DNA from 2 places in the Marinomonas sp. PE14-40 genome. Region 1 is predicted to be linked to the other one. Evidence: riboswitches for the same ligand, from Rfam matches in the RefSeq annotation. Region 1 holds a riboswitch; the other holds the start of a gene.
The links. Region 1 has a riboswitch for thiamine pyrophosphate ahead of thiD (bifunctional hydroxymethylpyrimidine kinase/phosphomethylpyrimidine kinase). Riboswitches for the same ligand answer to the same signal wherever they lie in the genome.
Positions count from the first base shown of each region.

Region 2: it holds a riboswitch for thiamine pyrophosphate, as region 1 does, so the genes downstream of both, thiB (thiamine ABC transporter substrate binding subunit) here and thiD (bifunctional hydroxymethylpyrimidine kinase/phosphomethylpyrimidine kinase) in region 1, are expected to answer to the same signal.

Region 1 is NZ_CP130700.1:996,610-1,000,154, reverse strand. Features, by position in the region: gene Q0A08_RS04550 (lipase family alpha/beta hydrolase) at 1-129, shown strand, start outside; gene Q0A08_RS04545 (lipase secretion chaperone) at 143-1,180, shown strand; TPP riboswitch at 1,344-1,448, shown strand; gene thiD (bifunctional hydroxymethylpyrimidine kinase/phosphomethylpyrimidine kinase) at 1,510-2,352, shown strand; gene Q0A08_RS04535 (ABC transporter ATP-binding protein) at 2,345-3,217, shown strand; gene Q0A08_RS04530 (ABC transporter permease) at 3,214-3,545, shown strand, end outside.
Region 2 is NZ_CP130700.1:2,463,162-2,466,706, reverse strand. Features, by position in the region: gene Q0A08_RS11390 (3-deoxy-D-manno-octulosonic acid transferase) at 1-608, shown strand, start outside; gene Q0A08_RS11385 (HAD family hydrolase) at 765-1,445, opposite strand; TPP riboswitch at 1,537-1,648, shown strand; gene thiB (thiamine ABC transporter substrate binding subunit) at 1,752-2,768, shown strand; gene thiP (thiamine/thiamine pyrophosphate ABC transporter permease) at 2,765-3,545, shown strand, end outside.

The DNA of each region.
Region 1 (3,545 bases):
CGTAACGATTACAGCATGAACCATCTAGATGAGGTAAACCAATTCTTTGGTATACATCACTTGTTTGCAACTGATCCTTTAACCGTCTATCGCACACATGCTAATCGTCTTAAAAATGCTGGCCTTTAATGATTGGTGAGTTATGAATATTTCCCTAACTAAGAAAGTCTGCTTAATCGCGTTTGGTGGACTTGCATTTCTTGGTTTGGCGAAGTGGACAGGTGTTGCTTATCAAGCAGCGCCTGTCTTACAGACCAATCAAGATCAAGGCTCTTTAACTAATAACCAAATTTCAAATAAACCAGTTGAATCATTCGTTTTGTCATCTTCAGAAAAAGCCGACATAAAGGCTCAACTGAATGTTGCACAAAATAATGAATACAATCGCTTCAAAGATAAATTTGAATGGATAGGCTCACAATCCTCGTTAAGGGGAACCAGTATAGCTGGCTCATATCCTATTGATGCAGAAGGGCATTTATTTCCTCATATTAGTATTAAGCACAGATTTGATTATTTTATGACGCTGCTTGGTGAATTATCGTATGAACAACTCATTGAGTTAATTAAAGAAGATATCAAGCTATCACTTGAAGAGCCTGCTCGGAGAGAAGCGCTTGAGTTGTTGGGAAACTATCAAGCCTTTAAATATGCATTAAAAGCGTTAGACGATGAGTTTTCGAATTATCAAGTTAATCTAAAAGATAAAGACGCTATCATAAATAGACAAATTAACTTGTATCAAGAAATTGACATGTTGCGGTATGAGTACTTTGAACCTGATTATAGATTGGCTTTTTTTGAGCAGGATATTGCAGATGAGCAAGCGCTCATCGCTACATTACAGGGCAATGATGTTGCTAATTTAGCGGAGGATAAAACTAAACTAACTGGTTTAATTAATACATTAGAGCAAAAAAGCGAAGCGACAGGTGAGGACTTGTTTGATCTACAAGCAAAGGAGTTTGGAGTAGAGGCAGCGCAAAGGCTTGCTAATGTGAGAGAGTCTCAAAATGAGCTTAATACAAGAGTGCGACAGTTTATAATACAAAAAGAAAGTATCTTAAATTCAGGTCTTTCTCATGAAGATCAAAGCTTAGAACTAAAGTACTTAATTGAATCTAAATTCAGTTTAAGTGAGCAAAAAAGGTTAACTGCATTAGTCGCTATACTGCAGTGATATCATTAATGTGTTAACTGTTAATATATTGATTTATAGAGTAAATAAATTGAGCTGTAGTTAAAAAATATATTTATTATAACGAATTTCTAGTTACTAAGCGGTTGACACTTGTCGTTTGTAAAGGCACTATCACGCAAAATTTGCTTTACAGCAATACAGATAAAGTTAGTCGGGGTGCTCTTTAGAGCTGAGACTGAGGCTTGCCTCTAGACCCGTTGAACCTGACCCAGTTAATACTGGCGTAGGGAACTGGCAAGCCTCATTTCTTTTAGACAATTTCAATCAGTCTGTCTTTTTTAGGCTCCAGTTATTATTAGGAGCCTTATATGCAAACACATAATCAACCTCATATTTCGTTAACCATTGCCGGGTCTGACAGTGGCGGGGGCGCAGGTATTCAGGCTGATATAAAAGCAATGTCAGCAACAGGGTCATTTGCTTGCTCAGTGATTACTGCGCTTACGGCACAAAATACTCAAGGCGTCAGTGCCATTCATCCTGTGCCAAAATCGTTTGTTGAAGCCCAATTAGAAAGCGTTTTTTCCGATATGAAAGTTGATGCTGTTAAAATTGGCATGCTTTCAGATGCAGATACAATTCTTATGATTGCTCAGGCGCTTAAAAAGTATCAACCTAAATTCATAATATTAGACCCTGTTATGGTCGCAACAAGCGGCGATGTTTTATTAGAGTCAAAAGCAATTTCCAGCCTAGTTAATTACCTAATTCCTTTAGCAAATTTGATCACTCCAAACCTCTATGAAGCGCAAGTGTTGTTAGGGCGAGACCTTAATGCTTTCCCAAAATCTAATACTGAGTTAGAAAGCACAGCACAATCTCTTTTAGCACTTGGTTCTCAAGGTGTCTTATTAAAGGGTGGGCATATGGACACTCAAGACAGCACAGATGTTTGGGTGACTGAAAATCAATTCGAGTACTTTTCTAAGGAAAGAATAATTACAACTAATACTCATGGAACTGGTTGTACTTTGTCTTCTGCGATAACAAGTTACCTGGCCCAAGGTTTCTCAATGTCTGAGTCAATTAGAAAAGCCAAGACTTATATCTCCCATGGTTTAGTGGCGGCTAAGGATTATCAATTAGGACAAGGTAGCGGCCCTGTTGATCACTTCTTTATGCTGAATCAATCAGGTTTGATGCATGATTAACCCTAACGCTTTAGCTTCAAAGATCATGGCTCAAAAAGAGTATGTGGTGACAGCAAGTCTACAATATCAGCAGAGCCTTGATTATATATATCATGAGGTAGAGTTGAGGCTAGCTGCAAATCAGGTTACCTGTTTGTTAGGACAAAGTGGCTGTGGCAAATCTAGCTTGTTAAAGCATTTAGTAGGGCTCCATAAGAGTGCATTTGTAAATGAGTTAGCGATACAAACTAATGAAGATGCAAGCTTAGATGTGAAAAAATTTCGACAATCGCTTGCTTACATGGCACAGCAAGACCTGTTACTGCCATGGTTATCTGTTATTGATAATGTTCTGCTAGCTTATGATCTAAAGCGCCCAATATTGAAAAATAAAAGTCAATTTGATCAGACGTTAAAAGACCGAGCGTTATCAATTTTAGAGCAAGTCGGTTTATCGAATAAAGCAGATCATAACGTATCGACTTTATCTGGCGGTATGAGGCAAAGAGTCGCTTTAGCCAGAACCTTAATTCAAGATAAATCCATTATCCTAATGGATGAGCCGTTTTCATCCGTCGATGCCATTACCCGTGATAAGTTGCAGCAGTTGAGTTGTCATTTATTCAAAAATAAGACCGTTCTTTTAGTTACTCATGACCCACTTGAAGCGTTAATCATGGGGCATAATGTTTTACACTTTTCTAGCTTTCCTGAAAGGCCAATAGCTAAAAATGAGCTGACTAAAGAAGAGCTAATTAAAACCAAAGCTAAGCGTAAAGCATTAGAATCTATGCCGTTACCCAATACTTATCCGCCACGAAAAATTGGTGAAGAAGTGTCAAGCTTTCACGGTAAACTTATGCAGATGATGCAGGCAAGACGATGAAAATACATGTAAATGCCAATGTATATCGAGTCCTGATTGTTAGCTTGGTTGTCATCTTTTTATGGTGGTTACTGGTTGCAATAACGCAAGTGCCAAGCTTTATATTGCCATCGCCAGAGAAGGTTTTTACTAGGCTCTGGCAATTAACGGATGTGTTATATCCTCACTTTTTGGTGACTCTAATTGAGATAATATTTGGAGTCTTACTGGGTGTATCTGCTGGGCTAATGTTTGCCATTTTTATGGTCTTCTTTAAGCCTGTTCGTCTCTGGTTATTGCCTGTATTACTTTTTAGTCAGGCCATTCCTGTGTTTGCAATAGCACCCAT
Region 2 (3,545 bases), 1.5 Mb from region 1:
AGGTTATTCAAGATAATTGGCAACAATACTTTGTTAAAAATGAGTTTGTTTGGATCGCAGCCAGCACCCATGAAGGTGAGGATATTCCATTATTGGAAGAGCATCTTGTACTAAAAGCACAACACCCAAGTGCTGTGCTTATTATTGTGCCTAGACACCCTAAAAAGTTTGAGCAGGTCTATCAGCAAGCTTCTGCTAAGTTTGAAAATGTAGGGCTTCGCTCTGAAACCCCCATGGAAGAGTGGTGTAAACTCGATGTGTTAGTAGGTGATAGCATGGGAGAGATGATGCACTATTTCCAAGCATCTGATCTCGCGTTTGTGGGAGGGAGCTTAATTGAGCGAGGTGGTCATAACCCAATCGAGCCAGCTCTCCTATCTAAGCCTGTATTGGTTGGCGAGCACACTTTTAATTTTAAAGACATTACTGAAAGTTTGGTTTTATCTGGTGGCGGGTTACGTTGCAAAAATAGTGAGTTGGTAGGTAGTCTATTGCTTGCTTTTGCAAAAGATAAAACACTCGTCATAGAAACGGGCGCTGCAGCCTATGAGTATGCATTGAGTAATCAAGGGGCTGTTGAGAGAGTATTGGACTCAATTAGCTCTTGATGTAGTTTGCTTCACTGTAGCAGGTTTCAATGCCTTTCAGTTTTATATCATTTGTCACACCTTAGTTTACTAAGTGGTTTCCTATATAGAGAAAGAGATAATTGCGCGATAGTGTGGCTACTCTGTCTCTTGCGATGAAAATAAATTCCAAGTCTTCTAATCTAATAACGCTTTAAAATCTGATAAGCAGATTTTAGCTATGCTCATATCATTCTTGATATTAAATTCATGTCTAATACCAATAACATCACAACCTGCTTCATTTGCTGCGCTAAGGCCTGCAAAAGAATCTTCAAATACTAAGGCGTCTTTTGCTTCAATATTGAGCTTTTTTAGTGCGACAAGATAAGCTTCGGGATGGGGCTTGTGTCGACTAACATCTTCTTGGCTGATGATAAGGTCAAAAAAGTTGTCTAATTCCAGTTGAGTTAATACTTGTTCTATCATCCAACTGGCAGCGCTACTTACCACGGCGACTTTACAATCAAGCTGGGATAACTGTTTAAGGTAGGGTTTGATGTTCGGGCTTAGGTCAAGTTGATCTTTTAATAGTCTTCGGTAGTGTTGTCTAAAGTATTGATTAAATTCAGCTAAATCAGGGTTTATCTTTGCTGACTTAAAAAAGTGTTGAGTAACACTTGGCCAATCTTGTCCCATGACATCTTGATAGATAAGGTGATCTGCTTTACTGCCATAATCTTGACAGGCTAATGCTAACGCTTTGCCTTTTAATGGTTCTGAGTTAACTAAGGTACCGTCTAGATCAAATAAATAAGCTTGGTATTCTCTTTGTTTTGTTGATTGCGTGTGTGAGTTTAACAAGATTCTTCCTTTCATTTTTATACGCCATACATGGCATGCCTTTTGTTTTGGTTAAGAGCAGGAAACTGGCCTTAAGTTCAAAATATCGTTACAATCCGCTTCGATTTTTTATCTCATGGGGTGCTCTATTCGTTTTCGATGTGGGGCTGAGAAGCAAAGCTAACCCAATGAACCTGATCCAGATTATGCTGGCGTAGGGATTGAGATCCTCTACTTAACGCTTATTGTGACTTAATTTAATAGGTCCAAGTTTAATAGTAGAGAGCCTTCAAGCCTCGCCGCTCACAATGCCACATTAGGCTTGTTTTTAGGAGCGACAAAATGCGAACACCTTATATTACTTCAATAGCGCTAGCTTCCCTTGCCAGCTTGTCTTTATCAGCCTCTATGGTACAGGCCGAAGAAACAAAGATACTAAATGTTTATACCTATGATTCATTTGCATCGGACTGGGGCCCAGGTCCTAAGATTAAAACGAACTTTGAAAAAGAGTGTGCTTGTACTCTAAATTACGTCACCTTAGATTCTTCTGTTGGTATTCTATCTCGCGTTCAGCTTGAAGGAAGCGGTTCAAGAGCGGATGTTCTATTAGGCTTAGATTTGAATTTAATGCAAGCTGCTAAAGCGAGTGGTTTAGTTGCTGAGCATAATGTAGATACTAGTAAGGTAACAACACCAGGTGGATGGAGTGATTCTCATTTTGTGCCTTTTGATCAAGGATATTTCGCATTTATTTATAATACTGAAACCTTGAAAGAAGTGCCTAAGTCTTTGAAGGACGTAGTAGAAAATCAAGACCTTTCTGTAATCTACCAAGATCCAAGAACCAGTACACCTGGTTTAGGTCTGATGTTGTGGATGAAATCAGTTTATGGTGATGATGCCGCTGAGGCTTGGCAGACATTAGCAGGCCATACTAAGACAGTAACCAAGGGTTGGTATGATGGTTATAGTATGTTTCTAAAAGGTGAAGCTGATCTTGTTTTAAGTTATACCACATCACCTGCTTACCATATGGTGGTAGAGAGTGAATCTAAATATCAGGCCGTGCCTGCATCGGAAGGTTTTTATCCTCAAGTTGAAGTGGCAGCTCAATTGAAAAATGCACCTAACAAGGCGCTAGCGGATCAATTTATGCAGTTTATTTTGACTCAAGGTTTCCAAGGTGAAGTAGCAACAGGTAATTGGATGTTTCCTGTTATTGAGTTAGGAGATAACTTACCAAAAGCATTTACTGGTCTTGAACAGCCAACTAAAGTATTAACTTTGCCTGCAGAGCAAGTTGCTGCTAACCGTAAGCAGTGGATTAATGAGTGGTTAGATTCAGTGACTCAATGAGACTAGGCTTATTTGGTGGTAGGCTTGATAAAAGTTTACTGCCAGCTATCTTAATTGTTAGCGTTTTCTGTATTATTGGTATTGCGAGTTTCGTTGTTTTGCTCGCTTTCCAAGATGTTTCAAACTGGTATGAAACCCTTTCGAGCCGTTACATCTGGCGACTACTTAAATTCTCTCTCTGGCAAGCTTTGCTAAGTAGTGTGCTCAGTCTCATTGTTGCCATCCCTGTTACAAGTGCCTTAATGCATCGACGTTTTAAGGGGCGGGATTTTCTATTGCAACTTTTTTCAATTTCTTTAGTTGTGCCAAGTATAGTGGCAATTTTAGGGATAGTTGTTGTTTATGGACGTAGTGGCTGGATTACCTCAGTAACGGATGTTGAGCTACCTCTTTATGGATTGTTTGGTATCTTACTAGCACATGTGTTTTTTAATATGCCGCTCGCTGTTCGTATACTTATACAGGCACATAATCTCATTCCTTCTGGTCAATGGCGTTTATCTTATCAACTTGGCTTTTCTCGATGGAATGTATTTCGATGGATGGAGTGGCCTTATTTACGTAAAGCCTTACCGGGTGCTTTTCTACTTATCTTTATGCTTTGCTTTACAAGTTTTGCTGTTGTTTTGAGTTTGGGTGGGGGCCCTAAATCAAGCACTTTAGAAGTAGCGATTTATCAGGCGCTTAAATTTGAATTCGATATTGCTAAGGCAAGTGTTTTGTCTTTATTGCAGGTCTTTATTTGCACTTTAATTGCGGCTTTAGTTTATAAGTTTG